3 regions of the Sinorhizobium prairiense genome follow, and region 2 is predicted to be linked to each of the others. Evidence: predicted binding sites of a transcription regulator. Region 2 holds the regulator's gene; each other region holds the start of a gene.

Region 1 (10,719 bases), on a different replicon from region 2:
CCTACACGAAACTGACACTGCGCCTTCATGAAGCGCGGATATGGCAGGGTCATACCGATGATCGGTCTCCCCGAAAGAGGAAGCTGCCAATGTTTCAGTTGAAGAACGTAACCCGCCAGTTCGGCAAGAAGACAGCCGTCAGCTCGGTTACCTTCGACATTCCACAGGGCCAGATGGTTGGCATTATCGGCCGCTCCGGCGCCGGCAAGTCGACACTCCTGCGCATGATAAACCGTCTGGTGGACCCCTCCTCCGGCTCGATCGAATTCGCCGGGGTACAGGTCTCCTCGATCAGGGGCGCGGCCCTGCGCGAGTGGCAGCGCGACTGCGCCATGATCTTCCAGCAGTTCAATCTGGTGCCTCGCCTCGACGTGCTGACCAATGTTCTCCTTGGGCGGCTCAACCATCGATCCACCGTACTGAGCGTCCTCAACATGTTCAGCCGCGAAGAGCGCATCATGGCGATCGGTGCACTGGAGCGTCTGGGGATCGAACAGACCGCCCTTCAGCCGGCCGGCACGCTCTCGGGTGGACAACAGCAGCGCGTCGCAATCGCCCGCGCGCTGATGCAGCAGCCGAAGATGCTGCTCGCCGATGAGCCGATCGCGTCGCTCGACCCGCTCAACGCCAAGATCGTGATGGACGCGCTGCGCGACATCAACGAGCGCGACGGCATCACCGTGATTACCAACCTGCATACGCTCGATACCGCGCGGAACTATTGCGAGCGGATTATCGGCATGGCGCATGGTCAGGTCGTCTTCGACGGACAGCCGAAGGATCTGACCGCCGCCGCGGTCGCGGCGATCTACGGCGCGGAAACGGCGATCGAGGAGTCGATGACCTCGACCAGCATCAACATCCCCGCGGAAGCACCGCAGGAAACAGCATCGGCCGGCTTGAAGCCGCTGGCATTGGCCGGCCCTTAAGGTCCGCCGCGATCGAATGCCCGCGTCAAGGGCGCCTTTTCGAAACCGAGAAAGACCCGGCGCGTCCGGGAAACGGGAGAACGAACCCAATGCTTAAAAAAGCTCTTCTGAGCGCGGTCGCGCTTTTCGCCCTCGTCGGCCACGCACAGGCCGAAGACCTGAAGGAATTCCGCGTCGGCATCATCGGCGGCGAAAACGAAGCCGACCGCCTGCGCAACTACCAGTGCCTCGTCGATCAGCTCCCGGCAGCCATCGGCGTCGAGAAGGTCTCCCTCTTTCCGGCGGCGGACTATGACGGCGTGATCCAGGGCCTCCTCGGCGGCACGCTCGATTACGCCGAACTCGGCGCCTCCGGCTATGCCAAGATCTATCTCGCCAAGGCTGACGCCGTCGAACCGATCCTGACGACCGTCCAGACCGACGGCTCCACGGGCTATCATTCGATCATGGTCGCCCGCAAGGACTCCGGCATTACAAAGCTCGAAGACCTGAAGGGCAAGAAGCTCGGCTTCGCCGATCCGGACTCGACCTCCGGTTATCTCGTTCCCCTCGTCACGCTGCCGGAAGCGATCGGCGCGCCGATCAAGGAATATTTCGGTGAAACCGGCTTCGGCGGCGGCCACGAGAACCTCGTGCTTGAAGTCGTTAAGGGCACCTTCGATGCCGGTACGACCTTCGGCTCGGGCGTCGGCGAGTTCAAGGACGGCTACACCTCGGGCAACCTGCGCAAGATGGTCGACAAGGGTATCGTCGACATGAACGACCTCGTCGAACTGTGGAAGTCGCCGCTGATCCCGAACGGCCCGATCGTCGTGCGTTCCGCATTGAACGACGAGATGAAGGCCAAGTTCAAGCAATTCATGATGGATCTGCCGAAGACCGACGCCGCCTGCTTCTCCGCCATCCAGGGCGGCGACTTCACCGGTTTCGTCGAGGTCAACAGCGATTTCTACAAGCCGATCATCGACGCCCGCAAGGCGACGATCGGCGGCTGATTGCCGAACGCATCATCCTGCGCCGGCCGCCAAGCCGCGGCCGGCGTTCGACTATCGGGGCAGCCGCAGCCGCCCGCTCCCGGATCGTCCCGATCAAGCGATCCTACTTTTTGAAACGACGCACTTCCTCTTCCCGGAAGCGCTCTAGAGGCCGGCCCCTGGCCGGAAACCCAATGGCCACTTCCGTGTCAACACGACACCTCAGCGAGAACGGCGCGCTTATCGAGCGTCACTGGCAGGAGCTCAACAATCGCCGGCGTCTCTATACCTGGCTCGGTCTCGCATTTCTCGCGTTGACGCTTGTCAGTTCGCTCTGGTTCGCGAACGAGTCGAACGCGGGCAAGTTCTTCGACCGGCTGCCGCACTTCTTCGATTTCGTCGGCCATCTCATGCCGCGCGATCCGATAGAGATCGTTCGCGCCCTCTTCGATCTGCCTTCACCCTATGACGACGGCAGCTTCAAATACAATTACCCGGATGGGCGCCTCTACCTGACCGAGAGCATCTACATTCCGGAGTATGTGCACAAGATGCTGGAGACCGTGAACATCGCCATCTTTTCGACGGTTATCGGCGTGTTCTTCGGCTTCATCCTGTGCTTCCTCGCCGCGCGAAATCTGATGCCCAATCCCTGGATCAGGGGCATCGTGCGCCGGCTGATGGAAATCCTGCGCGCCTTCCCGGAAGTCGTCATCGCCGGCTTTTTCCTGGCAATCCTTTCGCTTGGGCCTATTCCCGCCATCGCTGCGGTCTCGATCCACACGATCGGCGCGCTCGGCAAGCTGTTCTTCGAAGTGGTCGAGAATGCCGACATGAAACCGGAGGAAGGTCTGCGTGCCGTCGGCGCCAACTGGATCGAGCGGGTCTGGTTCGGCATGGTCCCCCAGGTGCTGCCCAACTTCACCAGCTATTTTCTGCTCCGGCTCGAAATCAACGTGCGCGCCTCGACGATCATCGGCGCCGTCGGCGGGGGCGGCATCGGCGAACTCCTGCGCCTGTCGATCGGCCAGGGCCATGAAGCAAAGACGCTCGCGATCGTCCTCCTGCTCTTCGCCACGATCTTCGCAGTCGATCAGTTCTCCGCCTGGCTTCGCCGCCGCCTCGTCGGCGACCAGGCCTTTCAGCTTGCGCAATAGGACCGCCTCATGATTGCCTCGACCAACCTCGACGCGCGCGAAATGGAAGCTATCGCCGCGCGCCACCCGCATCTTCTGCAGTCGTCGGCCGCCAAGCGGCGCAGCAAGGCATTGATAACGGCAGGCGTCGTTCTTTACATGATCTTCAGCTGGTGGTTCTTCTCGATCGGGCACGTGCTCGCCAACGCCAATTGGGGAATTGCCGGCATCTACCTCGCCGATTGGGTTTCCTACGAAGTCCGGCCGGAGATCGCCGTCGCGCCCGATGGAACGATGAGCATCTCATACGGACGCAATTCGCCGCTTGGAGACAATCCGAGCCCGGAATGGGTCACGCTCGAAAAGCAAACGGTCACGCGCACCGTTGAAACGTCGACGGCCCCGACGCAGGCCCCGAAGCCGAAGACCGCCTCCTCTTTCAGCTTTATGGCGCCGAACGCGGCGCGCGGCGGCGATACGAACGAGACGCCGCAGGAAGAGGCCGTCACGACCCGCACCGAGGAAGTCGTCACGCACGCCGTGGTGAACTTCGATAGCTCGACCCGCATCGAAGTTGCCGAAAAGCTCGTCACGGTCACGCATGCCGGCGAAACGCTCCGACTGAAGGTCGACGGCGCCGACACTGTCACGCCTGAAGGTGCCCTTCCCTCCTGGGCCGTCCAGAAACGTCCGGGCGAGAAGGTGACGCTGTCCTTCGGCGCCACCGGCTGGGCCCAGGTGGAGGGCGACGAGGTCTCCATCCGCAATCGCTTCTTCGGCTGGGTGAATTTCCTCTTCGACACCAACTCGCCCTTTTTCGGGAAGTCCTACAGCGACGTTGCCTCCTTGATCGTCTCCGGAGAACGGATCGATCCGGCGCGCTCAAACCTCTCGCTTGCCTGGAACAACATCCTCTACAATGCGGAATGGCAGCATCTGGATGTTTGGACCAAGCTCCTGCAGACGATCGTCATGGCTTTCGTCGGAACGCTCTTCGCCTCCTTCATTGCCTTCCCGCTTTGCTTCCTCGCGGCGCGCAACATCACGCCGAGCCGACTCACCAATCAGTTCGTGAAGCGCTTCTTCGACTTCCTGCGGTCGGTCGACATGTTCATCTGGGCGCTGTTCTTCACGCGCGCCTTCGGGCCTGGACCGCTCGCGGGCATCTCGGCGATCTTCTTCACCGACACGGGCACGCTCGGCAAGCTCTACTCCGAAGCCCTCGAGAACATCGACGACAAGCAGCGTGAGGGCGTCAAATCGGTCGGCGCCGCGCCGGTCGCCGTGCAGCGCTTCGGCGTGCTGCCGCAGGTCCTGCCGATCTTTGCCAGCCAGGCTCTCTACTTCTGGGAGTCGAACACGCGTTCGGCCACCATTATCGGCGCCGTCGGCGCCGGCGGGATCGGCCTGAAGCTGTGGGAGGCGATGCGCACAAATTCGGATTGGGAAAATGTCGCCTATATGGTGCTGCTGATCTTGATGGTCGTCTTCGTTTTCGACAGCATTTCCAATCTTTGCCGATCGCGTCTCATGGGCCGTACACGCTAGCGCGCGTTGAGATTCATTTCGAGTTTATGGCGGCTGCTGCGAGATGGATAATGGCGTTGAAGCTCTGGCCGGTCTTGTCGGCGCATGGCGATGCGCTTGAATTCCTTGAGTACCGACGGTGCGCCACTGCATGGTTCGATTGGTCGTAGCCGATCAATGGACAAAAACATGCAGCAGATCGTCTCATAAGACGCGCGGCGCTGTAGGAAACGTATCTGAGGACTGCAACCTCTCCTTTACCTCACCCTGTGCCCGTCACAGGGATCCAGCAGCGCCGCGTCTGCGGCGCGGAAGAGTTCTTTCAGCCCAAGGACTTGGTCTGGCTGGATTCCTGTGACAAGCACAGGAATGAGGAACCGGGGATGTGCGGCTACTGCAACTTTCGATTGCGAATATGCTAGGGAATGGTCGACCTGTCACGCAATCTAAGGTTACGCCTACATTATCGAAGCGAAGCGAAACGCTGTACACGGGCGTGACCCGGGACCTGCCGCGCCGCCTCACACCCTCTCCGCCCTCTTCCCTGTGCTCGTCACAGGGATCCAGCAGCGCCGCGTCTGCGGCGCGGAAGAGCCTTTCCAGCCCAAGGACTTGGTCTGGCTGGATTCCTGTGACAAGCACAGGAATGAGGAACCGGGGATGATGAGGAAAAGTGTGTGCGGTTTTCCGCCCCCTCATGATTTCAGGTTGATCCGACCTAAAATCATCGTGGTCTAGAAACGGACCGGCCGATTCGGATAATGATGACTGATTCCGATCACTGGCGCGGGAACAGGCGAAGCTGCAAACAAATCCATCCCGCTCCCAACCGATTTGCGTTCTGGGCCGATGTCATCATGATGTTGTCATGCAAATCGGCTAGCTGCGCATTCGATCCCGCGAACCGTCGACTCGGGGCAACTGCGTCGAAGCGACTGATGAAGAAAGTGTGAACCCGTGCGCTATGCAATCTACTTCGCGCCGCCGTCCGATGACCGGCTGTCGCAGACCGCTTCCCGTTGGCTGGGACGCGACGCGTTCACCGGCGGCGCCCTGGACTGCCCGGAAAATCCGGCAGTAGGACGTGAAGAGCAGATGGCATTGACGGCCGAGCCCCGCCGTTACGGCTTCCACGGGACCCTGAAAGCACCGTTCGAGCTTACCTCCGGCCGTGGTGAAGCCGACTTGATCGCTGCTTTTGACGAGTTCGCCGCGGAGATCGAGCCTTTTGAAGTGCCGGAGATCGCCTTGCATCAGATCGGCCCCTTCTTCGCGCTCGTCTCGGCCAATCCTTGCCCGCCTCTGCAGCGTCTTGCGGAGCAGGCGGTTCGCCGTTTCGAGCCATTCCGGGCGCCGCTTTCGGAAGCCGATCTCGCCCGCCGCAATCCGGACAGGCTTACGCAGCGTCAGCGCGAGTACCTGGCGGCATGGGGCTACCCATACGTCTTCGAGGAGTTCCAGTTCCATCTGACGCTGACTGGGCCGGTGCCGGAAGACATGCAGCGGCCCATGAGAAAGGCGCTCGAAACGGTCTTCGCCGAATTCATCGGCAAGCCGCTTGCCGTCTCGACGATTGCCCTTTTCGCCGAAGAGCGCCGCGGCGCTCCTTTCACCGTCCATTCCCTGCTGCCGCTTGGCGGCGCATCCGAACGAAAGATTGCATGACATGCCCAAAGAACAGGTTTTGACCAACGCCCGCATCGTTCTGGAGGACCGGGTCCTCGACGGTTCGGTGCTGATCCGCGACGGCAGGATCGCCGACATCTCCGAAGGGGCGAGCGCCACGGGCGAAGATTTCGAGGGTGACTACCTGCTGCCCGGGCTCGTCGAACTGCACACCGACCATCTCGAGGCGCACTATTCTCCGCGCCCCGGGGTTCGCTGGCTGAAGATCGCGGCGATCCAGGCTCATGACGCCCAGGTCGTCACCTCCGGCATCACCACTGTCTTCGATTGTCTGCGCCTGGGCTCGGACGAGGACAGCGGCTTTCCGAAGGGCGAGATGCGCAGCATGGCCGATGCGCTCGCCCAGGCCAAGCAGGAGGGCCGTTTGCGGGCCGATCACCTGATCCACCTGCGCTGCGAAGTGTCGACCGCCGACGTGCTGGAGCACTATGAGGATTTCCGGAACGATCCCCAGGTTCGTCTGGTTTCGCTGATGGACCACGCTCCCGGGCAGCGGCAGTTCCAGACCATGGACCAGTACATAATCTACTACAAAGTCAAACGCGGCCTTACCGACGAAGCCTTTGCCGCGTTCATCGACCGCCAGCAAGCGCTATCGGCGCGCTATGCGACCCCTCATCGCATCGCGCTCGCGAAAGCCTGCGCCGAGCGGGGCATTACGGTCGCCAGCCATGATGATGCGACGCTCGAGCATGTGGACGAGTTGATCGGCTACGGCATCCGGCTCGCGGAGTTCCCGACGAGCTTCGAGGCGGCCGAAGCCTCCCATCGCGCCGGTCTCAGCGTATTGATGGGGGCGCCCAATATCGTGCGCGGCAAATCGCATTCCGGCAACATCGCCGCGCGCGATCTCGCCGAGCGCGGCGTTCTCGACGTGCTTTCTTCGGATTACGTGCCTTTCAGCCTCATCCATGCGCCGTTCATTCTGGCAGATGAGGTCGACTCGATCGACCTCCCCCAGGCCATCGCGATGGTGACGGCAACGCCGGCGCGCACTGTCGGGCTCGAAGATCGCGGCCGGATCGCCGTTGGGCTCCGCGCCGACATCGCGCGCGTCCGCCGGCCGGAGGGAATACCGGTCGTCCGCTCGGTCTGGCGCGAAGGACGGCGTGTCGCATGACCGCCGATCGGGGATCCGGAACGCTCATCGTCGTCGTCGGTCCTAGCGGTGCGGGCAAAGACAGCGTCATGGGTTTTGCCGCCCGCCATTTCGCGCAGCGGCCCGATATTCTCTTCGTCCGGCGGGCGATCACACGGCCGTCGGATGCAGGCGGCGAGGTGCACGAAAGCGTGTCCGACGCCGAATTCGAGGAGATGAGCCGGAGCGGCGCTTTCGCCGTTTCGTGGCAGGCGCATGGGTTGAGCTACGGCATCCCGGCGGAGATCGCCGAAAAGATCGCCAGAGGCATGACCGCGATCGTAAACGGCAGCCGTGCCGCCCTCCCGGCCATTCGTCAGGCGTTCGGTACGATTGCCGTTGCGGTGATCACCGCCGAGCCGCCGGTGCTGGCGAAGCGGCTGGCCGAGCGCGGCCGCGAGAGCGAGGAAGACGTGCTGCGCCGCCTGACGCGGCAGGCACCCGACGTCATCGCCGATCCCGACGTAACGGTCATCGACAACAGCGGCAGGCTTGATGTGGCCGGCCGGCAATTCGTCGCGCTGGTCGAGCGCCACGCGGCCAAGAGCCATCACCCTGCCTGAAGAAGCGGCGAGCGGTTAGGTAACCCTTTATCGCGCCTCGCCCTGTGCCAAAGCTTCCTCTGCATCCTCGATCTTCTTGACCATGGGCAGGTCCACCGCGGCGGCGATAATGGAATCGAGGAAGCCGGGAAAGCGGATGTCGAGATCGTCCCGCCGCAGCGTGATCAACCGGCTGGTGCCGGAGACCTCGGTACGCGTGATGCCCGCCTCGCGCAGCTTGGCCAGATGATAGCTGATATTGGTCTTGGAGCCGAAATCCGTGAAGTTCAGGCACATGGTCGGCCGTCCGTCGCGGCGGGCGAGATAGCCCACGATCGCCAGGCGCGTCGGATCGCCGAGGGCCGCGAGGACATTGGACAGAGTGATCTGGTCGGCGGTGGGATGCGGTAGGGTCATTGGATCAACAATTAGCAGTCTCGGCATATTGACACGGCGAGCAACCAAGTTCAATAGTTCAATATCTTTTGAACAAGCGAGGTCTCCCGATGGACAGGCGCATCATCTGGCTCGCCGTTGGCTCTTTCACGATGAGCACGGTCGGCTTCGTCTTTTCCAGCCTTCTGCCGTCGATCGCTGCCGATACGCACACGACCATTCCCCATGCGGGGCACCTGATCACGCTGTTCTCGCTTTCCTATGCCATCGGTGCGCCGCTGCTTTCGGCCCTGGCCGGCGCGGCGGACCGGCGTCGATTGCTGGTGGCTGCAATGCTCGTCTTCGTCGTCGGCAACTGCATCGCGGCGATGAGCGTCTCCTTCACCACGCTGCTGCTCGCCCAGATCGTGATGGGAATGGCAAGCGGACTCTTTGCCGCCACGGCGCAAGCGACGGCGGTTTCACTGGCAGGACCGGAGCACCGCGCATTGGCGATTTCCATCGTAGTGGGCGGCACCACATTCGCGGTGGCGCTCGGCGCGCCCCTCGGCGCGCTGATTGCCGCCTTCTGGGGATGGCGCGGCACGTTCGGGGCGGTCGCGCTGCTTGGGCTCACCTGCGCTGCAGTGCTCTGGCTGCGCCTGCCGCGGGGCCTCAGCGGAACGAAGCTGACAATGTCCGAGCGCTTCGGCGCCATCGGCCGTCCGGGCGTGGCCTCGTCGCTCATGGTGACGTTTCTCTATCTTACCGGCGGCTTCATAATCATCTCCTATCTCGCGCCGCTGGCGATCGACGGAGCCGGGCTTTCGCAGTTGGCGCTGCCGGGGCTGCTGCTCGCCTTCGGGGTCGGCGCGGTGATCGGCAATCTCTCCAGCGGCTATCTGGCCGACCGGCTCGGCGCCACGCGCGTGGTGACAGCTTCGCTCATCGCCGCGCTCGCGGTCTCGCTGATGATCGCCTTCGGCCTGCACTTCCTCACGCGCGATCTCGCCGGCCTGCTGCTGATCGGCATAATGGTGCCATGGGGGATCGTAGGATGGGCGTTCCCGCCGGCCCAGGCGAGCCGTATCGTCGGCTTCGCGCCGGAGGTCGCCCATCTGACCCTGTCGCTCAACGCCTCGGCGATCTATCTCGGCATCGCGACCGGCACGGCGATCGGCGGACGGGTGCTCGAGAATACGGCTGCCGCCGATCTCGGCTTCTTCGCGGCACTGTTTCCGGTGGCTTCGCTCGCCGTCCTATATGCGGGGCTAAGATCCCATCGGCGCCGCCTGGCGACTGCGGCGGCGGAATAGACGCACATGGTACGCGGGCCCGCCGCGAAACAGCTTCCCGCTTCCGCATAGTCGCCGACGCGGGCCAGCCTCAGTTCTCTCGATAAGCCCCGGACGGAAGTTTCGGGGCTTTTCTGCGCTTCTTTCCATGCTTCTGGCCGGCAGCTCCCACCGCGTTATCTCACGGACCATATTCCCACTTGTCATCGCCGGTATTATGTATATACATTAACAGCGAAGAAAGGGCGGTATAGATGGACGGAAACGACAACCCAAATTCTGCCGGAACCAGTCTCTGGCGCAATGCACGCCTTGCCACACTTCGCGAGGACCTGGGGCCACTCGGGGTCATCGAAAACGGCGTCATTGCCGTGCGCGGCGAGCGGATCGTCTATGCCGGCCCGGAGGCCGGTCTGCCATCGGAGCTTGCGCGCGCCGACCAGGTCTTCGATTGCGAAGGCCGCTGGGTCACTCCGGCGCTGATCGACTGCCACACGCATATCGTTCATGGCGGCGACCGCGCTCGGGAGTTCCAGCTCCGCCTTGAAGGCGCGACCTATGAGGAGATCGCCCGTGCCGGGGGCGGCATCGCTTCGACCGTAGCGGCAACCAACGCCCTTTCCGTCGACGCACTCGTGGAGGCCGCACTTCCACGGCTCGACGCCCTTCTCGCCGAAGGCGTGTCCACCGTCGAGGTCAAGTCGGGCTATGGCCTCAACGTCGAGGCCGAACTCAAGATGCTGCGCGCCGCCCGCCGGCTGGAAAGCCTGCGCCCGGTGCGCATCGTCACCACTTATCTCGCAGCCCATGCGACCCCGCCGGAATATCGCGGACGCAACGGCGACTACATCGCCGAGGTCGTCCTGCCGGGCCTGGTTGCGGCTCACGCCGAAGGGCTAGCCGACGCCGTCGACGGCTTCTGCGAAGGCATAGCCTTTTCGCCGGCGGAGATCGCTTCGGTCTTCGACAAGGCGCAGTCGCTCGGCCTTCCCGTGAAGCTTCACGCCGAACAGCTTTCGGATCTCGGCGGCGCGAAGCTCGCTGCTTCCTACGGCGCTCTGTCGGCCGACCACCTCGAATATCTCGACGCTGCGGGAGCCGCCGCCATGGCAAAGTC
Region 2 (10,719 bases):
CGGTCGCATGCTCCGCCATTTCCAGAAGCCGGCGGTGATCGGTCGTGCGGATCATGATCGCGTCGACATAGCGCGACAGGACCTTCGCCGTATCGCCGATCGTCTCCGCCCGGCCGAGCTGCATTTCCGTACCCGACAGAAACAGCGTCTCGCCGCCGAGCTGGCGCATGCCGACATCGAAGGAAACACGCGTGCGGGTGGACGGCTTCTCGAAGATCATCGCGAGCATCTTGCCGGCAAGCGGCTTCTCGGCAGTCCCTGCCTTGGTCGCCGACTTGCGGACGCGGGCATCGTCGATGATGGTCCTGAGGTCGGTGGCCGTCATGGCCGAGAGATCGAGGAAGTGTCTGGTCATACTGCCTTGTTTCCTGTCGTAGAATCCGTTTGTCGGCCCCGCCCGGGCCGGATCGATCCGAAACGTCGGGGCATTCAAGCCGCGGCGTTGCCGCTCTTGCCACTCACCGCCTCCGCGGCGCGTTCGAGCCGTGCCAGTCCTTCGCGCGCCTCCGCGGGGGTGGTGATCAGCGGCGGCAACAGGCGCAGCACGTTTTCGCCGGCCGGGACGACGAGCAGCTTCTCGGCGCGGATCGCCTTCAAAAGGTCCGCGGAGGGCACCTTGGCCTTGATGCCGAGCATCAGCCCGTCGCCGCGGATTTCCTCGATCACGTCCGGAAAACGATCCTTCAGCGAAGCGAGCCCCTGACGGAAGACGAGAGCAACCTCGCGCACCTGATCGAGGAAGCCTTCGGCGAGAACGACGTCGAGCACGGCATTTCCGACCGCCATTGCGAGCGGGTTGCCGCCATAGGTCGACCCGTGCGTGCCCGCCACCATGCCGGCGGCCGCCGCTTCCGTCGCAAGGCAAGCGCCGAGCGGGAAGCCGCCGCCGATGCCCTTGGCTACGGCCATGATATCCGGTTTGATGCCAGCCCATTCATGGGCGAAGAGCTTGCCGGTCCGGCCGACACCGGACTGGACCTCGTCGAGGATCAGAAGCAGGCCGAACTCGTCGCAAAGTTCGCGCAGCCCCTGCATGAATTCCTTCGATGCCGGCCGAATGCCGCCCTCGCCCTGGATCGGCTCGACGAGGATCGCCGCGGTTTCTTCATTGATCGCGTTCTTGACCGCCGCGATATCGCCGAAGGGGACCTGATAGAAGCCCGGCGCCTTCGGCCCGAAGCCCTCGATGTATTTCTGCTGTCCGCCGGCGGCGATCGTTGCGAGCGTGCGGCCGTGGAAAGCACCTTCGAAGGTGATGACGTGGAACTTCTCGACGTGCCCCTTGGCGAAGTGATAGCGCCGCGCCGTCTTGATCGCACATTCGAGCGCTTCCGCACCGGAATTGGTGAAGAACACCCGATCGGCGAAGGTCACCTGGGTCAGCCTCCGGGCAAGGCTTTCCTGCCCCGAAATCTCGTAGAGATTGGACAGATGCCAGACCTTGTCGGCCTGCGCCTTCAGCGCCTCGACGAGATGAGGATGGGCATGGCCGAGCGAGTTTACGGCGACACCGGCAGCGAAATCGAGATAGCGCGTGCCGTCTTCGGCGATCAGCCAAACGCCTTCACCTCGTTCGAAACGCAACGGCGCGCGCAGATAGGTGTCGTAAAGCGGCGTGGTTGCGGCCATGTCGAGCTCTCCTTCATTCCGGCGGCACGGACCATTCGGCCCGATAAAAATCAAAAATGCCGCCTTGCGGCGGCGACAGGCACTATTCCCATTTCGCACCGCGATGTCAACAAAACCAAGGTTTGCAGGCGCTTTGCGGATGCCGATTCCGAAGCACGAAAAAATCGCACTCTGGGACTTGCAAAAATGCAACGCTCCGACAGCAAGTTGGGGAAAACCGCGAAATCGATTCGGCGCGATTCCGGCGACTCTTGCCACGGAGTCACCCTGCCGGTAGGTTAACATTCAATTACTAGACGCATGCGGCGGACCTAGTCACCAAAAGTATTATCGCGTTGAATCTTCGGGTTTTTCCCGGAGAGCGGTGACGGATTCCGCCATCCCAACGCCGAGAACGGGGAGTGCAGAGATGAACTGGACTGACGAGCGGGTCGAGAAACTGAAGAAGCTGTGGTCGGAGGGCCTGAGCGCCAGCCAGATCGCGGCGCAGTTGGGCGGCGTCAGCCGCAACGCGGTCATCGGAAAGGTTCATCGGCTGAGCCTGCCCGGGCGCGCCAAGGCCGGCGGAAGCACGACCGCTGCAGCCCGGCCCAAACGGGCGACGTCTGCCCCGCGCGCACCGAACTATGCTGCGCGTTCCGTAACACGCACCGTGACCCGCACGGCCGGTGCGACCGCGCTCAAGGAAGAGCTCGCAGTCGACCTGGAAATGGACCAGGAGCTGCAGATCGACAGGAACATCGTCCTGCCGATGTCGCGGCGGCTGGAGCTCACGGAGCTTACCGAACGCACCTGCAAGTGGCCGATCGGCGACCCGCTCAAGGAAGAGTTCCACTTCTGCGGCAACGACTTCCCGGAAGCCTCTCCCTATTGCACCTTCCATGCCCGGCTGGCCTACCAGCCCTCTGCCGAGCGCCGGCGCATGCGCTGAGGCGCCTTGCTCATCCCGCTCTGGATGCACGACGAAAATCGGGGCCGGAAAGGCCCCTTTTTCTTTGCCGTGCCGCAAGCCGGCACGGGCGGCAGCGACCTTCAGCCTCAGCTCTCCAGCGAATAGCCAGCGCCGCGCACCGTCCGGATGACGTCCGGCATGTTGGAAAAGTTCAGCGCCTTGCGCAGCCGCCCGACATGAACGTCCACGGTCCGTTCGTCGACATAGATGTCGTGTCCCCAGACACCGTCCAGGAGCTGTGAACGGGAGAAGACGCGCCCCGGTGAGGACATTAGAAATTCCAGCAGCCGGAACTCCGTTGGGCCAAGGCGCACTTCGCGACTGCGTCGGTGGACGCGGTGCGTCTCCCGGTCGAGCTCGATATCGCCGCAGCGCAGGAGCGTCGACAGAACCTCGGGCTTGGCGCGCCTGAGCATCGCCTTGACCCTCGCCATCAGTTCCGGCGTCGAGAAGGGCTTGACGACGTAATCGTCGGCGCCGGTGGCAAGGCCCCGCACGCGCTCGCTTTCCTCGCCGCGCGCGGTCAGCATGATGATCGGCAGACGCTCCGTTTCCGGCCGCTGGCGCAGCCTGCGGCAGAGCTCGATACCGGAAACCCCGGGCAACATCCAATCGAGGATGAGAAGGTCGGGCAGGCGCTCCTGCAGGCGGATCTCCGCCTCGTCGCCGCGAAGGATCGTATCGACCTCGAAGCCTTCCGCCTCGAGATTGTAGCGCAGGAGAACGCTCAGGGCTTCCTCGTCTTCGACTACGGCAATCTTCGGCAACATTCAGTAGGACTCCTTCCTACGCACGACAGCCGTCATGCCGCCGCGCACGGTGGTAGGCCGCGCCGAGGCGGCCAGAACAATTCTGCATAGGCACCGGATGCCGGGCGATCTCAGTCCGTCACGGAACCCAATGTCGACGTCATGTCGTCCTTCGGCCGTTCGCCCTGCGGCTGGGCGCCTGTCGCCATATAGTAGATCGTTTCGGCGATATTGGTCGCGTGATCGCCGATACGCTCGATGTTCTTGGCGCAGAAAAGAAGATGCGTGCACGGCGTGATGTTGCGCGGATCTTCCATCATATAGGTCAGCAGTTCCCGGAACAGGGACGTGTAGATCGCATCGATCTCTTCATCGCGTTCGCGAATGCTGTTCGCCTTTTCCGGCGAACGGGACGCGTAGACGTCCAGGACTTCCTTCAACTGAACGAGCGCGAGCTCAGCCAGGTGTTCGAGGCCGCGCGCAAGCTTGCGCGGTATGCCTGAACCGGCCACGGCAATCACCCGCTTTGCGGTGTTCTTGCCGAGGTCGCCCACGCGCTCCAGGTCCGCGGCGATGCGGATCGAACCCATGATCTCCCGAAGATCCGAGGCCATGGGCTGGCGTTTGGCAATAGTGACGATCGCCTTTTCGCCGATCTGCCGTTCCGCGTCGTCCAGAATGGTGTCGTCGGAAATCACCTTCTGGGCCAGGGCGAGATCGGAATTGACGAGCGCACGGACGGAGTCCGCGACCATCTGCTCGGCGAGACCGCCCATCTCGGAGATGCGGCGCGTGAGATACTTCAACTCTTCGTCGAAGGCGGACATGATGTGTGCGTGAGACATATTCGTTTCCTCGGGGGACGCGCTGTTCTGAATGGGCCTCGTTCGGTCTTAACCGGGAGGGACGGAAAAGCGCCGCCCCTCTCCGGCCATCAGCCGAAGCGGCCCATGATGTAGTCCTGGGTGCGCTGATCGTCCGGGTTGGTGAACATTTTATCGGTATCGTTCTCCTCGACGAGATTGCCGAGATGGAACATGGCCGTGCGCTGCGACACGCGCGCCGCCTGCTGCATCGAGTGGGTGACGATCACGATCGTGAAATTCGCACGCAATTCGTGGATGAGTTCCTCGACTTTCGCGGTCGCGATGGGATCGAGCGCCGAGCAGGGCTCGTCCATCAGAATGACTTCCGGGCTGACGGCAACGGCGCGGGCGATGCAGAGGCGCTGCTGCTGGCCGCCGGAAAGCCCGGTGCCCGGCTCCTGCAGCCGATCCTTCACCTCGTTCCAGAGCCCGGCCTTCTGAAGGCTCGTTTCCACGACCTCGTCGAGCTCGGTCTTGGTGCGTGCCAGGCCATGGATGCGCGGGCCGTAGGAGACATTGTCGTAGATCGACTTCGGGAACGGATTGGGTTTCTGGAACACCATGCCCACGCGGGCACGCAATTCCACCACGTCGATCGACGGATCGTAGATATCGTCCTCGTCGAGCGTGATCTTGCCCGTGACGCGGCAGTTCTCGATCGTGTCGTTCATGCGGTTCAAAGTGCGCAGAAACGTCGATTTGCCGCAACCGGACGGACCGATCAGCGCCGTGACCGTGTTCTCGCGGATATTGAGGTTGACGTCGAAGAGCGCACGCTTTTCGCCGTAATAGACCGACACATCGTTGCCGATCATCTTGTAAGGCACCGTATTCATTTTCTGCTCAAGAGCCTTTTCGACTGCAGCTTCCGACATGATGTTCATAGTCCTTACCCCACTACCAGCGACGCTCAAAGCGACGCCGCAAGAGAATTGCGCCGAGATTCATGAAGATGAGAAAGATCAGGAGAATGATGATCGCTCCGGACGTACGCTCGACGAAGGCACGTTCTGCCTCGTTCGCCCACATGTAGATCTGCACCGGCAGCGCCGTGGATGGCTCCAGCGGCGACCCCGGAAAGTCGACCACGAAGGCGACCATGCCGATCAGAAGCAGCGGCGCCGTTTCGCCCAGCGCATGGGCGAGGCCAATGATCGTGCCGGTCAGGATGCCGGGCATGGCAAGCGGCAGCACGTGATGGAAGATGGTCTGCATCTTCGATGCGCCCAGGCCGAGTGCGGCGGAGCGGATCGACGGCGGCACTGCCTTCAGGGCCGCCCGGGTAGCGATGATGATGGTCGGTAGCGTCATCAGCGTCAGCACGAAGGCGCCGACGAGTGCTGCCGAGCGCGGCATGCCCGCGAAGTTGATGAAGACGGCAAGCCCGAGGAGGCCGTAGACAATGGACGGTACGGCCGCCAGGTTGTTGATGTTCACCTCGATCAGGTCCGTCAGCCGGTTTTTCGGCGCGAACTCCTCGAGATAGATGGAGGCGGCGACGCCGATCGGCAGCGACAGCACGAGCACGATCAGCATCATGTAGAGCGAGCCGAGAAGGGCCACGCCGACACCCGCCGCTTCAGGCCGGCTCGATGCGCCGAAGGTGAAGATGCCGGTGTTGAAGCTCTTCTTGAGCACGCCGGCCTCGGCAAGCTGGTTCATCCACGCGACCTGCGCATCCTTCACCTTGCGTTTGGCTTCGTCGACCGACAGGTCGATCTGGCCCTTGAAGGCGGAGTCGATGTTCGCCTCGGCAAGCAGCGTGACGGGAACCGTCCTGCCGATCACCGACGGATCGGCGACGACGATGTCACGCAGTTGCGTCCGGGCGCTGGCGGAGACCATATCGGTCGCCTGCTTCACCAGCGGCCGCTTCGACGGATCGAGGCCGAGCTGCTTGACCAGAGCCTCCCGCACGAGCAGCGGATAGTTGGCGGTATAGAGCCGCTTCGGATCGGACGCCCGTTCGTTCTTCGGATCGATCACCTTCTCGGAAAACTCGATCGGCAACGTGATCGTCGTCTGCTGGAAGGCGGTATAGCCCTTCGAAACGACGCTCCAGAGGAGAACCGCGAGGAAGAACAGACCGATGGCGATGGCGCTGATTCCGAAGGCACGGAAGCGGCGCTCCGCGGCATAGCGGCGCTTGATGCCGATATCGCGTCGGCTTGCGGCAGGTCGGGTGGAGACCCTTACCGTCGGGGAGGCAAATTCGGTCATTCGTACTGTTCCCGATATTTGCGCACGATGTAGAGCGCGTAGATGTTGAGGCCGAGCGTGATGACGAAGAGCGTGATGCCGAGCGCAAAGGCGACCAGCGTCTGCGGCGAGGTGAACTCGAGGTCGCCCGTCAGCTGATTCACGATCTTGACCGTCACCGTGGTCATCGGCTCGAGGGGGTTCAATTGCATGCGCGCCGCGACGCCGGCAGCGAGCACGACGATCATCGTCTCGCCCACCGCGCGCGAGGCCGTCAAAAGCAGCGCCCCGACGATGCCGGGAAGTGCTGCAGGCAGGATCACCTTCTTCACCGTTTCCGAGCGCGTCGCACCGAGACCGAGAGAACCGTCACGCAGCGCCCGCGGCACCTGGGTGATGATGTCGTCGGACAACGACGAAACGAACGGGATGAGCATGATGCCCATGACGATGCCGGCGGTGATGACGCTCTGGGCCTGAATGAAGTTCTGGTAGTTGCCGGTGACGAGACCGTTCAGTTGCGCGGAGATGTCGCGCAGGAAAGGCCCGACGGTGACCAGCGCGAAGAAGCCGTAGACGATCGTCGGGATGCCGGCGAGCACCTCCAGAAGAGGCTTGGCTGTGGAACGCAGCCGCGGGCTCGCATACTCGGCCATGTAGATGGCGGCGAAAAGCCCGATCGGCACCGCGAAAAGCATCGCCACGAAGGCGATATACAGGGTGCCGGCAAGGAGCGGCAGCAGGCCGAACTGGCCGGAGGCGCCGCCGCTTCCGGCCGCAGCGAAGCGCGGATCCCAGACCGTGCCGAAGAAGAACTCGAAGGGCGAGACCATGGTGAAGAAGCGGCCCGCCTCCGAGAGCATCGAGGCGACGATGCCGACCGTCGTCAGAATGGCTATGGAAGAGGCGAAGATGAGCGAGCCGAGCATGACGCGCTCCACCCGATTGCGGGCACGGAAACGGACGTCGATATTGCGGATGGCGTAGAGCCCGCCGGCAACGGAAACGAGCAGCACGACGGCGCTCATCAGCCAGCGGCTATATTGCCGCATCGCATTGAACTGCTGGGCGGACTGGATCATGTAAGGCTCGCCCTCGCCGGCAAGCGCCACGCCCTTGGCGGCCAGGGCTTCCCGCATGTTGGTCGAACCGTTCTCGATTGCAGCGACCTCGCCCGCATTCAGGCGTTCGAAGCCCGCGGCCACGGACTTGACCTGACCGAGCGCGAGCTGAACGGTGGCTGCCCCCTGGTTCTGGACCGGTTCCGGAAGAGACGAGCGAACGGAGTAATCGACATAGATCGGAGCTGCGACGAGCCATACCGCAAGCAGAAGAAGAGCCGGCAGCATCGCCCAGATGGCGACGTAGCTGCCGTGATATCCGGGCAGGGAATGCAGGCTGGCGAGCTTGCCTCCGGACCGGGCGAACGAGCGCGCACGGCCGGCAAGAAACGCAATGAAACCGATCAAAGCTATGATCAGGAGAAGGAGCGAAGTACTCATCGGCACGTCTCCGCGACAGGCTTGTCGTAAGCCCCGACAAATTCGAATGCGGCTCCGGCGCTGCGAAGCGCCGGAGCCTGTCATGATCAGAGCAGGTTGCCTGCCTCGAAGGACGTGCGGATTTCCTCGCGCTCGGCGTCCGGAGCGGCAACGAGGCCGTATTCGGCAAGCGGGCTGTCGGGGCCGATCATCTGATCGTCGACGAAGAATTCGACATATTCCTTGAGGCCCGGGATCACGCCGATGTGAGCCTTCTTGACATAGAAGAACAGCGGGCGGGAAACCGGATACTTGCCGGAAGCGATCGTCTCGGTCGAGGGAACGACGCCGTTGACGGTCGCGACCTTCAGCTTGTCGGCGTTGTTTTCGTAGAACGAGAGACCGAAGACGCCGATGCCGTTCTTGTTGGAGTCGATACGGGCCAGCGTCTCGGTGTAGTCGCCGTCGATATCGACGGCCATGCCGTCCTTGCGCACCGCGATGCACTTGCTGTGCTGCTGCTTCTCGTCGCTGACGGCGGCCTTGATGACGTCCTGAGCGCCGGTGTCCTTGCAGCCGGCGGCAAGGATCTTCTCTTCGAAGACTTCGCGCGTGCCGTGCTTTTCGCCCGGAATATAGGCGGCGATTTCGGCGTCCGGCAGCGATGCGTCGACTTCCGACCACTTCTTGTAGGGATTGGCGACGAGCTTGCCGTCGACGACGACTTCGGCAGCGAGCGCCTTGTAGATGTGCTCCGGCTTCAGGGCGAGGTCGGCATTGCCGGCGTCGGTGGCGAAGACGATACCGTCATAGCCGATCTTCACTTCCTGGATTTCGGTCACGCCGGCAGCCTTGCAGGCCTCGACTTCGCTGTCCTTGATCTTGCGGGAAGAGTTGGCGATATCGATCGTGTCTTCACCCACGCCCTTGCAGAATTCCTTGAGGCCGGCAGAGGAGCCGCCGGACTCGACCACCGGGGTCTTGAAGTCGGGGAAGGTCTCGCCGAAATTCTCGGCAACGATCTTGGCATAGGGAAGAACGGTCGAGGAGCCGGCGACCTGGATCTGGTCGCGAGCCGCAGCAACGCCCGCGAAGGCGGCGGATGCAACCAGCGCCGCTACAGTGAGTTTAAGAGATTTCATGAATGTTCTCCCGGAATGGGCTTGTGTTGGTGCGCCAGGGTTCAGCGCTCTCTTCGCCGTTTCATCGGCCGCCCCTAGTTAGCCGCCGATGGCTACAGCTTTTATGTCAATTCGGTGAAACATTTATGACAGGCTAACATGCTGAAAATACTTCCTGATTTCCGCGCAGGAATATTTCAGCGCGGCGTCGTGTGTCAGAAGCGGACCTTGAAGACCGTGCCCTTCCCCACCTCCGAATGGATGAGCAGGCGGGCGCGGTGACGCGTGAGGATATGCTTGACGATGGCGAGGCCCAGGCCGGTGCCTTTCTTCGACCGGCTCGCCTCGACATTGACCCGGTAGAAGCGCTCGGTGATGCGCGGGACATGCTCGGCAGGTATTCCCGGGCCGTGGTCGGTAACCGTCACCTCCGCCTGATGACCGTTCCCGCCGGTCAGCCGGACATCGACCTGCTTGCCTTCCTGCCCGTATTTGCAGGCGTTCTCTATAAGGTTTTCGAAGACCTCCACCAGTTCGTCCCGATCCCCCTGGACGAAAACCGGCGTCTGCGGAACCTCCAGCGCGATCGTCACGTCGAGCTCCCCCGCAAGCGGCGCCAGGCTGTCGCGCACGTGTCCGAGCAGCGGCCCGAGATCGACGGCATCGTCCGGCGCGATGTGCGACTTCAACTCGAGCCGCGACAGCGACAGGAGGTCGTCCACGAGCCGGCTCATGCGCGTGACCTGCTCGTGCATGATTCCGAAGAATTTCTCCTGGGCCTTCCGGTCGTCGCGGGCGGGGCCCTGCAGCGTCTCGATGAAGCCGCGCAGAGATGCGAGCGGCGTGCGCAGCTCATGGCTGGCATTGGCGACGAAGTCGGAGCGCATCCGGTCGATGCGGCGGGCCTGCGAGATATCGCGATACGTCAGCAGGAAGATGCGCCGGCCGGAAACTTCGGAACCTATGTCCGCGGGCGCGACGCGAACCACGTAGACCGCCTCCGAAGGCAGCCGTTCCGCATGCTCGATCTGGTTGACTTTGCCTGTCGCGATCGTCTCGCGCACCATGTCGAGAATGCCGGGCGAACGGACGCGGGCGGAAAGATAGCTGTCCTGGGGGATGGTTCCGAAAGCCTTCTCTGCGGCAACGTTCTGGAAGACGACGGTCTCGTCGGCCGCCACGACGAGCACCGGCATGTCGAGCGCGTCGAGCAGGGGAGCGAGCGGGTCGGCCTTGGTTTCCACGGCAGCGCCGACGCTCGCCGGCGCTGCCTGGACTGGCGGTACCCCCCGGTTGAGGATGGCCGCGACGAGCACGATCCAGAACGGCAGAACGGCCAGCGGATGGATGCCCGCCAGTGCGGCAAGGAAGGCGAGCACGACGGACAGGCCGAGAAGCCCGCGTTCCGCCTTCAACCTCGGCAGCAGGGTGCGCCAGAACACCTTCGCGCCATCCAACACGATACCCTCGTTCCTCAATTCGCTGCCTCCTGCACCTCGACGACTGCTGCTGACCCAGCCAGCGGCCCGGATGCCGCAGAAGTGAGGGTAACCGCCTCAAATCCTCCATCAGAATCCGGCCATAAGGGCGCAGAGATAGCGCTGCTTCATGACATGATTTTCACGACATGCTTGAATCCGCAATGTAATTATGGCCTCCTCCGGAGAAATCGAGCGAGCGGGAGGAAACAGATGGCACGCCACGAAGCACCGGCCGAAGCAA
Region 3 (10,719 bases), 270 kb from region 2:
GCCAGCATCTCGTCAGCCTCCTCGCGGACGTTTTCCTTCATGCGCTGCGTCACCGCCGTCAGGCCGTCCTCGGTGCGGCGGATCTCCGGCGACAGCGACTGTGCAAGCGGCAGGCCGAGAATGGCAAGCGTGCGGTAGGTCTCGATGTCGAGCAGGCGCTGCACCAGGGCGCCGGTTCCCGCCTCCGTCATGCCGCGATCGATGACCAGCACCTGGGTCAGCCCGTCGCCGTTCTGGCGAAAGTCGGTCAGGAGCACCGCCTGGCCATTCTTGGTTTCGCTGTAACAGAGGCTCGTGGGATCGAAAGCCGCGATCGCCTCGCGGGTCTCCGGCGTATCGGGACGAATTTCCAGACGAACTCCGGAAATCAGCGAGCCCGGGGGCGAAAAACCGTCGCCGAACGGATGGATCGGCACCTCGCCGCCGAAGCTTTCCGGCGCGGGCGCGTCCCAGAAATAGGTGGAGAATTCCGTGTGCCGCTCCCAGCGCAGCGTTCCCTGTCCCCAGGGGATCGCGTGGTGATTGGCGTCGCGACCGGGCGGGGCGATGCCGCGCGAGCGCGACAACTCGGACATCACGGCGTGATCGACGATCGACCCGCCCTCCGTCATGAAGGCGAGTTGAAAGATGACGCGCGGAGTCGTGACCAGTGCATAGGGCCGTGAATGGACCTCGCCGAGCGCCTGGGCGCGCATGGGCGCCACCGGAAATGCAAAACTGCCCTTTGGCATGAAGCGCTTCTTCCCCCTCACGCGTTCATCATCACCTTCTTATCAACGGATAAGGTAAAAAGAACAGGGCGCTTTGACGCAGTTCGATCTTTGTCAACACCGGCAGAGTGGACAATCAATTTGACCACTTGATGGGTCCTGTTAGATTGCCGAATGGAAGCGGAGGCCGGCGACACCTGTGCACAATGCCCTTGGCGCTCCGGGAGACGTGGCCGTGACCGAAGACCAGGACGACCTTTATGCCCGTATCAGCCATAGCCGGACGGCCGACGAGGTGGTGCAGCAGATCGAGCTTCTGATCCTCGAGGGGTGTTACGCGACGGCGATCGCTTGCCGGGCGAGCGAGAACTCTCCAGGCGCTTCGACGTGTCGCGGCCGATCCTGCGTGAGGCGCTCAAGGAGTTGGAGGCGCGCGGTCTCGTCGAAAGCCGGCATGGCGGCGGCACGTTCGTCGCCGACGTGGTCGGCCAGATCTTTTCCAAACCCCTGATCGAGCTCATCGGACGCCACCACAAGGCGACCCAGGACTATCTCGAATACCGGCGCGAACTCGAAGGCTTGACGGCGGAGCTGGCGGCGACCCGCGCAACCGACTTCGACCGCGACATTCTTACCCGCGTCATCAAACGCATGCGCGCCGCACACGAGAGCGGCAACTTCGCCGAAGAACTCGAAGCCGATATCGAACTGCACAATGCCATCGGCGAAAGCGCTCATAATATCATCCTGCTTCACACCCTCAGGGCCTGTTACAGGCTGCTGACCCAAGGCATCTTCTTCCACCGCAATTCCGTCTTCGACGCGCCCGGCGCACGCGACCAGCTTCTCGCGCAGCACGAGGCGATCTATGCGGCGATCATGGTCGGCGATCCGCAAGCCGCCAAGGCGGCCGCGCAGAGCCACATCGATTTCGTCGCCACGGCAGCGCGCGAGGCCGAGCGCAGCGGAGAGTGGGTGCGCATTGCCCGCCTGCGCCTGCAGCAGCGCGATCGCGCGGGTTCCTGACCCGTCGCGCGCCCGACAAGCGCAAAAGTACGGATGGCGAGTGCCCCGTGGTAAAATTCCAGCCGATTTCCTAAATATGGTCATGGGACAGTGGTTCGGTCGGAACCGCGACTCCGCGCTTTGCGTTAGCTGGGTGATGCATAGTCCCGAAAAGGAAGAGCGTGAATCCGAATGAATGCGGCGCGTTTGACGAACGCATTTACAGCGGCATGCGACGGTTCATACTCGGGTCGCGCGCGCTAACCACTGATTCGTTGAGGAGTATCGGGAATCTTGAACTTTCTGCACCGGCTCGCTTCTGATGTGCAACTCATGCTGCGTCGCCCGGCGCGAATGCAGTATGCGGCGCTGTGCTATCGGCTTGCCAGGAAGACGAATGCGCTGGAAATCCTGGTGATCACCAGCCGCGACACCGGCCGGTGGGTCATCCCCAAGGGGTGGCCGATGCAGGGCAAGCAGGCACACGAGGTCGCCGAGCGCGAGGCCTATGAGGAAGCCGGGGTGAAGGGCAAGGTGCAGAGGGCCGCCATCGGCGCCTACGTCTATCAGAAGCGGATGGACCACGGCCTGGAGATCTCCTGCAAGGTGCAGGTGCATGCGCTCGAAGTCGAGGATTTCTGCAAGAACTTCCCGGAGAAGGGCAGCAGGCGGCTGGAATGGGTCGACTATCGTGAGGCGGCAAAGCGCGTTGCAGAGCCTTCGCTGAAAGAGCTTATCCTCGATTTCGGCAAACGCCTCGGCCCCGACCCGGAGCAGCGGCCGAAAGCCTCCAGCAACTGACGGCGAGGCGGAAGCCCACGGCATCCGCCACGACGACTGGTCGAACGCGCAAGCTCGCCGCAGGCTGCGACATGCCGGATCGGGTAACGCCCCGGCCGCACCCCCTCGCCCCCCTCGTCAATTCCTCTTGAATACGCCCGTTTGTGCCGCTACTGGCGAATATTACAGTTGGAGAACAGCCATTGGCCAAGCCGCGACCGCGCCTCGAAAAGCTGACGCTCGACAAGGATCTCGACAAGTTCAGCCTTGCCGAGGAAGCGTCGCATCACGTCATGCGCAGATTGGCTGCTCCCGGACTTGCCGCTCTCTTCCTGATCCTCAGCATGGGTTTCGCGGCGAGCTATTTCACCGGCGCCTCCGGTGCGGCCGTGGTGGTTGCAGCAGCGGCGGTCGCGGGCTACATGGCGATGAACATCGGCGCCAACGACGTCACCAACAACGTCGGAGCGGCGGTCGGCGCAAAGGCGATATCGATGCCCGTGGCGCTGGGGATTGCGGCGGTGTTCGAGATAGCCGGAGCGCTGATCGCCGGCCGTAAGGTCACGCTGACCGTAGAGGCCGGGATCATCGACGGCACGCAGGTGGTCGGCGCCGAAGGGCTGGTCTGGGTGATGCTCTCGGCGCTTATCTCATCGGCGATCTGGATCAATATCGCGACCTACTCGCGTGCGCCCGTTTCGACGACGCATTCGCTCATCGGCGGCATTATCGGCGCAGGGGTCGCCGCCGCCGGGCTTTCCAGCGTCAAGTGGTGGGCGATCGCCGGCATCACAGCGAGCTGGACGATTTCGCCCGTGCTCGGCGGGATCATTGCCGCACTCTTCCTCGCCTTCCTGAAGGAGTTCGTCATCTACCGCGATGACAAGATCTCGGCCGCCCGGCGCTGGATGCCTGTCGTCCTCGGCGTCACTGCCGGTTCGTTCACGGCCTATGTCGCGGTCTTTGCAATCGACCATCTGGCTTCTGTTCCGCTTCCGACCGGCCTGGCGATCGGCGGACTGGCCGGGATCGCTTGCTATATCGTGTCGAGGCCTTGGATCCACCGCCAGTCGGAAGGTCTCGAAAACCGCAACCAGTCGCTTCGCAAGCTGTTCCGCCTGCCGCTCATCTTCTCGGCCGCCCTGCTCTCCTTCGCCCATGGCGCAAACGACGTATCGAACGCCATCGGCCCGCTGTCGGCGATCGTCTCGGCTGTCGACGGCGTGATCTCGACCGCGGATTCGGAGGCCCCCTTCTGGGTACTCCTCATCGGCGCACTCGGCATTTCGGTGGGTCTTCTGCTCTACGGTCCGCTGCTGATCCGCGTCGTCGGCGAGGAAATCACGCGTCTCAACCCTATGCGCGCCTTCTGCGTGGCGCTTGCAACCGCCGTGACGGTTCTGCTTGCCTCGGCTCTCGGCCTGCCGATCAGTTCCACCCACACGGCGGTCGGCGCCGTGTTCGGCGTCGGCTTCTTTCGCGAGTGGTACACGCGTCACTCGCAACGGCGGCTCGAATATGTCCGGCGCAAGACGGGCCAGACCGAATTCATGGAAAAGGGCGAGACGAACTTTGCGGAAGTGCGCCGCCGGCGCCTGGTGCGGCGCTCCCACTTCCTGACCATCGTCGCCGCCTGGGTCATCACGGTTCCCGTGTCGGCGCTGCTCTCGGCCTTTCTCTATCTCGTCCTCTCCGGTCTGTTTCTCTAGAAGGTACCCGATATCGATGCGCGCCAATTTTCGCATGCAGCGACTGTTCATCGAGAACCCGCTCCACGCCGGAGCGAAACATGAAGCCACCAGGGAGCAGTTCAACTATCTCATCAACGTCCTGCGCCTGGGTGAAGGCGCATCGCTTCTGGTCTTCAACGGCCGGGACGGCGAATGGCGGGCGGAGATAGCCATGCCTTCGCGCAAGCAGGCGGTTCTCGTCGCGGTCGAACAGACGCGCCCTCAGCCCGCCCCTTGCGATCTCGTCTACCTGTTTGCGCCTCTCAAGGTAGGGCGGCTCGATTATCTCGTGCAGAAGGCGGTGGAGATGGGCGCCGGCGTGCTGCAGCCGGTCATGACCCAGCATGTCCAGGGAAAGATCGGCAGCCTCGAACGCGTTCGCGCCAACGTCATCGAAGCGGCGGAGCAATGCGGCGTGCTCGGCATCCCGGCAGTCGAAGAACCCCGCAAGCTCGAGGAGCTTCTCATGGACTGGCCGCGCGACCGGCGCATCGTCTTCTGCGACGAGGGAAACGACAGCCAGAATCCACTGCCCATCCTCGAGGGAATTGCCGAACGCCGGCTGGCGCTCCTGATCGGACCGGAGGGCGGCTTTTCGGAGACGGAGCGGGATCTGCTGCGGAGCCGTGACTTCGTGACGGCGATCCCTCTCGGGCCGCGCATCCTGCGCGCCGACACCGCGGCAGTGGCTGCGATGGCCGTCATTCAGGCGACGCTCGGCGACTGGCGATGATGCGTCATCCGCTTGCTCCTAGTTTTTTTGAGGGCATCTTGAAAGAAATTGACTTGCGCCGCACTTGATTACGGTTCAAGCACTCCATCCGATCCTGCTGACCCCGCAGGAGCCGCCCAGGCAAAGAAGACGAATATGGCCCGAGACACTACCGACCAGACGCCGGTTACCTCTGTCGCTGAACTGACCGCCTATCTGGCATCCGGATCGAAGCCGAAGGAAAAGTTCCGGATCGGCACCGAACATGAGAAGTTCGCCTTCTTCAAGGCGGACAACAGCCCGGTGCCCTATTTCGGCGAGGCCAGCATCCAGGCGCTCCTGAACGGTATGGCCGAAAGGAACGGCTGGGAGCCGATCGTGGACGAGGGGAATGTCATCGGCCTTGCCGAGCCCTCGGGCAATGGAGCGATTTCGCTCGAGCCGGGCGGGCAATTCGAGCTTTCCGGCGCACCGCTCGAGAACCTCCATCAGACCTGCAAGGAATCCAACCAGCACCTTGCCGTGCTTCGGGAAATCGCCGAACCGCTCGGCATCCGTTTCCTCGGCATCGGCGGCAGTCCGAAATGGAGCTTCGCCGAGACGCCGCGCATGCCGAAATCGCGCTACGCCATCATGACGCGCTACATGCCCAAGGTGGGCAGCAAGGGCCTCGACATGATGTATCGCACCTGTACGATCCAGGTTAACCTCGACTTCTCCTCGGAAGAGGACATGCGGCGGAAGATGCAGGTCTCCCTGAAGCTGCAGCCGCTCGCCACCGCCCTCTTTGCGAGCTCCCCCTTCACCGAAGGCAAGCCGAACGGGCTGCTTTCCTGGCGGGGCGACATCTGGCGCGATACCGACAACCGGCGCTCGGGCCTGTTGCCGACGGCCTTCAAGCCGGACTTCGGCTTCAGCGACTATGTGGAATGGGCGCTCGACGTCCCCATGTATTTCGTCGTCCGCGACGGGCATTACCATGACTGCACCCATGTCACCTTCCGTCAGTTCATGAACGGGGCGCTGAAGGGCGAAATCGCCGAGTGGCAGCCGACGATGGGCGACTGGACCAATCATCTGTCGACTTCTTTTCCCGACGTCCGTCTGAAGCGTTTTCTGGAAATGCGCGGGGCAGACGGCGGCCCCTGGCGGCGGATCTGCGCCCTGCCGGCGTTCTGGGTCGGCCTGCTCTACGATGACGAGGCCCTGTCGGCGGCCGAGGAATTGACCCGCGATTGGGGTTACGAAGAGGTCCTGGCACTCAGAGATGCCGTGCCCGCAAAGGCGCTCGCGGCCGAATTCCGGTCGAGGTCGCTTTTCGATGTCGCGCGCGAGGTTCTCGCCATTTCGCGCAGCGGTCTCAAGCGCCGCAACCGGCTGAACGGCGACGGCATCGACGAAAGCCAGTTCCTGGCACCGCTTGACGAAGTGCTGGCGAAGAAGGCGACGCTCGCGGAGGACATGCTCTCGCTCTATCACGGCCGCTGGAACGAATCGGTCGAACCGGTTTTCGCCGACTACCAATACTGAGCGGACCCTCTACCCCGACGGAGCGCAGCCGACATGCTCCTTCCGCCCCTGTCCGGCGCTTCAGAAAAAGCGGTTTCCAGCCCTCCAATTCCCGTTATAGTGCAAGGACATGCGTCGCTCGTCCCGGGAAGGAACGCCAATGGCACCGCTTTTTGACATGTTCGCGCAGGCGCAGAACGGCCACGCCATCGAACTGATGGCGAAACAATTCGGGCTCGCGCAGGAGCAGATGGCGAAAGCCACGGCCGCGCTGATGCCCGCGTTTTCCACCGGCTTCAAGTACAACACGACGAACCCCTACGACTTCGGCGCGCTGCTGACGGCGCTCTCGACCGGCAATTACGCCCGGTATTTCGAAGACATGAGCCAGGCATTCACACCCCAGGGTGTCGCGGATGGCAACGGCATTCTCGGCCAGCTTTTCGGCTCGAAGGAAATGTCGCGTGCGATCGCGGCGCAGGCGGCACAGATGACGGGGATCGGCCAGGAGATCTACAAGCAGATGCTGCCGGTGATGGCGAGTACGCTGATGGGCGGGCTCTTCAAACAGACCACGGGGCAGATGAGTGGTGGGCTCGCCGACAATCCGATGATGACGCTGATGCAGCAATGGATGGAGGCGACAGGCCTCGCCAAAAAGCCCGAACCGCAGTCCAACCCCTTCGACAATCCTTTCACCCAGGCGATGCAGGGCTTCTTCGGCATGGGCAAGGCGGGAGAAACGGGCAAGGCCGGGGATAAGCCGAAAGCAGCCGACCTTTTCGCCGACAATCCGTTCTTCAAGGCCTATGCGGAGATGATGCGGGGCGCCGACACGGCGCAGAAAGCGCCGGCCGATAACCCGGCCTTCGCCCAGTTTTCGCAGGCGATGAACAGTCTCTTCGACAGCGGGCTGGAGATGCAGAAGGAATATCAAAAGAGCATCGACGCGCTGTTCGAGAGCTACAAGGGCGGCTCGGGCGGCAAGGCCTAGCCGCCGGGATTGCCCCTCTCCTCGGGTTTAATGCGAGGACGAACCCTCTCCGCGGGACGGGCACGCGCCCGACTGGTCTCCGCCATGATTTAATCCCAAACTGGAAACATGCCGATAAATCGGTGGGGAAAGCTGCGTCCGAGCCTACCGCGCCGCGCCTTATCGGACGCGCAAAAAAGCCCGGTACACGTCTTGGCATGTACCGGGCAAGGAGCAGGGTCTATTGGCTCATACCCTGCGGGGAACTTTTACGACGTGCCATCGGCACGATCCGAAATTCGCGGCATGATCCGCGCGAGGCGAAGATTTCGCAGATCATGCCGCACTGGCGCATCCGAGGCGGCGGGACGCGCATGAGGGTTCAATCGTGGCGCACTCCCCTGTAGAAGAGGTTCGCCCGATTGCGTGAGGCGCGCGTCAGGTAGCTGCCCGGGTTTTCGAAGAAGGCCGAGGTCAGCGCCTCGTGCAGGTCTTCGCGTTTCAAACCCATGTCCAGCAACTGGCGATCGTCGAGATCCTGCAGGCGGGCAATCTGGCAGCGGTTTCGATAAAGGCGCCAGACGGCCGTCAGCACGCCGATGATGCCTGTTGTGCGGGCTGCAGGCGACTGCCTGCTCGCAACGAGGCCGAAACCGGAGGCGTGGTGGGTCGTGCGCATGACGGAACTCCTTTTCGCGGGCACGAAGAAACCCGTCCCCTGCGGGGAGGTCTTTCGCAGGGGCAGGCGGAAATACTTTTGGCGAACCGGCGACTATTTTGGCCGGAAAGATTGACGTGGTTTGCGGATTATCATTCGCAAATCCTTATTGATCAGTCCAACGAATGTTTTTAATGATATTCATCAAACAATCTTATAGGTATTCCGGCCATGTCCGCACCGCTCGATATCGACCAGCTGCAAACCTTCGTAGCAATCGCAGACACGGGCAGCTTCACCAAGGCGGCCGACCGTGTCTTCAAGACTCAATCCGCCGTGTCGATGCAGATGCGACGCCTGGAAGAACGGATCGGCAAGCCGCTTTTCATGAAGGACGGCCGGGGCAACCGGCTGACCGTCGAGGGCGACAGGCTCCTGAATTTTGCCCGCCGGATGATCCGCCTCAACAATGAGGCGATCGCCTCCTTCGACGACAACCGCCTCGAGGGAACGCTGCGGATCGGCACACCGGACGACTACGCGGACCGCTACATGCCCGAAATCATCGTCCGCTTCGCCAAGACGCATCCGAACGTCGAGCTCTACATCATTTGCGAGCCCTCGGTGGACCTCGCGGAAAAAATGGCGAAGGGCGATCTCGACATCGCGCTCGTCACCCACAATCCGCGTGCGCGGGCTTCCGACGTCGTACGAACCGAGCCGCTCTGCTGGGTAAGCTCCATCAATCATCCGCTGCCCGAGAATGCGCCAATCCCGCTTGCGGTCGGCCGGCGCGACTGTCAGTGGCGGCAGGCTGCCTGCGCGGCGCTCGATGCGACCGGCAAGGAATATCAAATCCTGTTCACGAGCTGGTCCTCGACCGTCGTTGCGGCCGCGGTGCTCGCCGGCATGGCGGTCTCAGTCCTTCCGGAGTCGGCACTGCGACCGGGCATGAAGGTGCTGACGCTGGCCGACGGCTTCCCGTCACTGGCGCCGGTGCAGATCGGCATCATGAAGCGCCCCGGCCTTTCGCCGTCGCTGTCCAACGCGATCACCAATCACATTACCGCCTGCCTGGACAACATCACGCCGATCACCGTCAACGACGATCTCGAAGGCGATCTCAAGGGCTATCCCCGTTATCCGCGCCTCCGGCAGAGCCATATGCTGCCGGGCTGGTGAGCCGCTTACATATCTCCAATGACGAAGGCCACGCCTGAGGCGTGGCCTTCGCGCTTCTCGGAACGGGTGCCGGACTACTCGGCCGCCGTGCTGATCGTGTCCGCCTCGTAGCCGTGGGCGGTCTTCAGCGCCCGGCGGACGCCCGCCTCGTATTCCGGGTGGACGCGCGCGAAATGAACGAGCTGCCGCTCGACGATCTCGCCCGGGACGCCGCCCATGGCGGCCGCGATGTTGGAAAAGAGGCGCGACTTCTGCCCCTCGTCGAAGAGGTCGAACAGCGCCCGCACCTGAATGTAGTCGTCATTGCCGACGCGGTGGTCGTAGCGGGACATGTCGCCGTCTATTCTGAGCGGCGGTTCCTTGGCCAGCGGCTGTTCGGCCGGTCCATTGAAGGAGTTCGGCTCGTAATAGGCGTCCGGATTGCCGGTGCGAATGCCGCCATAGGTGTTCATCTGACCGTCGCGATGGTAGTGGTGAACCGGGCAGCGCGGCTGGTTGACCGGGATGTGCTCGTAATGCGTGCCGAGGCGATAGCGGTGGGCATCCGCGTAGGAGAATATGCGGGCCTGCAGCACCTTGTCCGGCGAGAAGGCGATGCCGGGAACGATATTGGAGGGCGAGAAGGCTGCGTTCTCGATCTCGGCAAAATAGTTTTCCGGGTTGCGGTTGAGCTCCAGCACGCCGATCTCGATCGGCGGGTAGTCGGCATGCGGCCACACCTTGGTCAGGTCGAACGGGTTGTAGGGCGTCTTCTCCACGTCGAGCTCCGGCATGACCTGCACCTGAACCGTCCAGCGCGGGAAAGCCCCGTTCTCGATCGCGTAGAACAGTGCCTCCTGATAGCCCTCGCGGGTCTTGCCGATGACCGTTTCGCCTTCCTCGTTCGTGAAGAATTTGTGGCCCTGCTGGGTCTTGAAGTGGAACTTGACCCAGTAGCGTTCGCCCGCGTCGTTCCAGAAGGAATAGGTGTGCGAGCCGTAGCCGTTCATATGCATCGGCGTCTGCGGGAGGCCGCGGTCGGACATCAGGATCGTCACCTGATGCAGGCTTTCCGGCGACAGGGACCAGTAGTCCCACATGGCAGTGGCGGAACGCAGATTGGTCTTCGGATGACGCTTCTGCGTGTGGATGAAGTCGGGGAACTTGTAGGGATCGCGAATGAAGAAGACCGGCGTATTGTTGCCGACGAGGTCCCAGTTGCCTTCCCCGGTGTAGAATTTAAGCGCGAAACCGCGGACGTCGCGCTCGTGGTCGGCGGCGCCCTGTTCGCCGGCGACAGTCGAGAAGCGGGCCAGCATCGGCGTTTCGGCGCCGGGCTGGAGACATTTCGCTCTCGTATATTGCGAGATGTCGCCGGTGATTTTCAGCGTGCCGAAAGCACCCCAGCCCTTGGCATGGACGACGCGTTCCGGAATGCGCTCGCGGTTCTGATGCGCCAGCTTCTCGATGAGCTGATAGTC

Evidence for each region. The regulator PhoB, encoded in region 2, activates phosphate uptake and scavenging genes when phosphate is short. The targets are predictions, from matches to a motif close to TGTCATNNANCTGTCAT.
Region 1: N0Q91_RS31135 (DUF1045 domain-containing protein) is a predicted target of PhoB. The motif match lies at 5,417-5,433, and genes of this name have one in related genera.
Region 3: N0Q91_RS14035 (inorganic phosphate transporter) is a predicted target of PhoB. The motif match lies at 2,678-2,694, and genes of this name have one in related genera.

What each region holds. Positions count from the first base shown of each region.
Region 1 is NZ_CP104133.1:1,682,498-1,693,216, forward strand. Features, by position in the region: gene phnC (phosphonate ABC transporter ATP-binding protein) at 90-929, shown strand; gene phnD (phosphonate ABC transporter substrate-binding protein) at 1,019-1,924, shown strand; gene phnE (phosphonate ABC transporter, permease protein PhnE) at 2,098-3,060, shown strand; gene phnE (phosphonate ABC transporter, permease protein PhnE) at 3,070-4,587, shown strand; gene N0Q91_RS31135 (DUF1045 domain-containing protein) at 5,524-6,231, shown strand; gene N0Q91_RS31140 (alpha-D-ribose 1-methylphosphonate 5-triphosphate diphosphatase) at 6,233-7,372, shown strand; gene phnN (phosphonate metabolism protein/1,5-bisphosphokinase (PRPP-forming) PhnN) at 7,369-7,953, shown strand; gene N0Q91_RS31150 (ArsR/SmtB family transcription factor) at 7,981-8,349, opposite strand; gene N0Q91_RS31155 (MFS transporter) at 8,439-9,623, shown strand; gene hutI (imidazolonepropionase) at 9,857-10,719, shown strand, end outside.
Region 2 is NZ_CP104131.1:2,629,933-2,640,651, forward strand. Features, by position in the region: gene argF (ornithine carbamoyltransferase) at 1-355, opposite strand, end outside; gene N0Q91_RS15385 (aspartate aminotransferase family protein) at 430-1,629, opposite strand; gene N0Q91_RS15390 (GcrA family cell cycle regulator) at 2,039-2,560, shown strand; gene phoB (phosphate regulon transcriptional regulator PhoB) at 2,668-3,351, opposite strand; gene phoU (phosphate signaling complex protein PhoU) at 3,462-4,175, opposite strand; gene pstB (phosphate ABC transporter ATP-binding protein PstB) at 4,265-5,080, opposite strand; gene pstA (phosphate ABC transporter permease PstA) at 5,094-6,416, opposite strand; gene pstC (phosphate ABC transporter permease subunit PstC) at 6,413-7,897, opposite strand; gene N0Q91_RS15420 (substrate-binding domain-containing protein) at 7,984-9,018, opposite strand; gene phoR (phosphate regulon sensor histidine kinase PhoR) at 9,213-10,475, opposite strand; gene ppk2 (polyphosphate kinase 2) at 10,689-10,719, shown strand, end outside.
Region 3 is NZ_CP104131.1:2,359,740-2,370,458, forward strand. Features, by position in the region: gene N0Q91_RS14020 (DUF3422 family protein) at 1-731, opposite strand, end outside; partial or broken gene N0Q91_RS14025 (FadR/GntR family transcriptional regulator) at 946-1,736, shown strand; gene N0Q91_RS14030 (NUDIX hydrolase) at 2,010-2,516, shown strand; gene N0Q91_RS14035 (inorganic phosphate transporter) at 2,699-4,204, shown strand; gene N0Q91_RS14040 (16S rRNA (uracil(1498)-N(3))-methyltransferase) at 4,221-4,958, shown strand; gene N0Q91_RS14045 (glutamate--cysteine ligase) at 5,094-6,467, shown strand; gene N0Q91_RS14050 (DUF937 domain-containing protein) at 6,607-7,440, shown strand; gene N0Q91_RS14055 (DUF1127 domain-containing protein) at 7,802-8,098, opposite strand; gene N0Q91_RS14060 (LysR substrate-binding domain-containing protein) at 8,309-9,259, shown strand; gene katA (catalase KatA) at 9,334-10,719, opposite strand, start outside.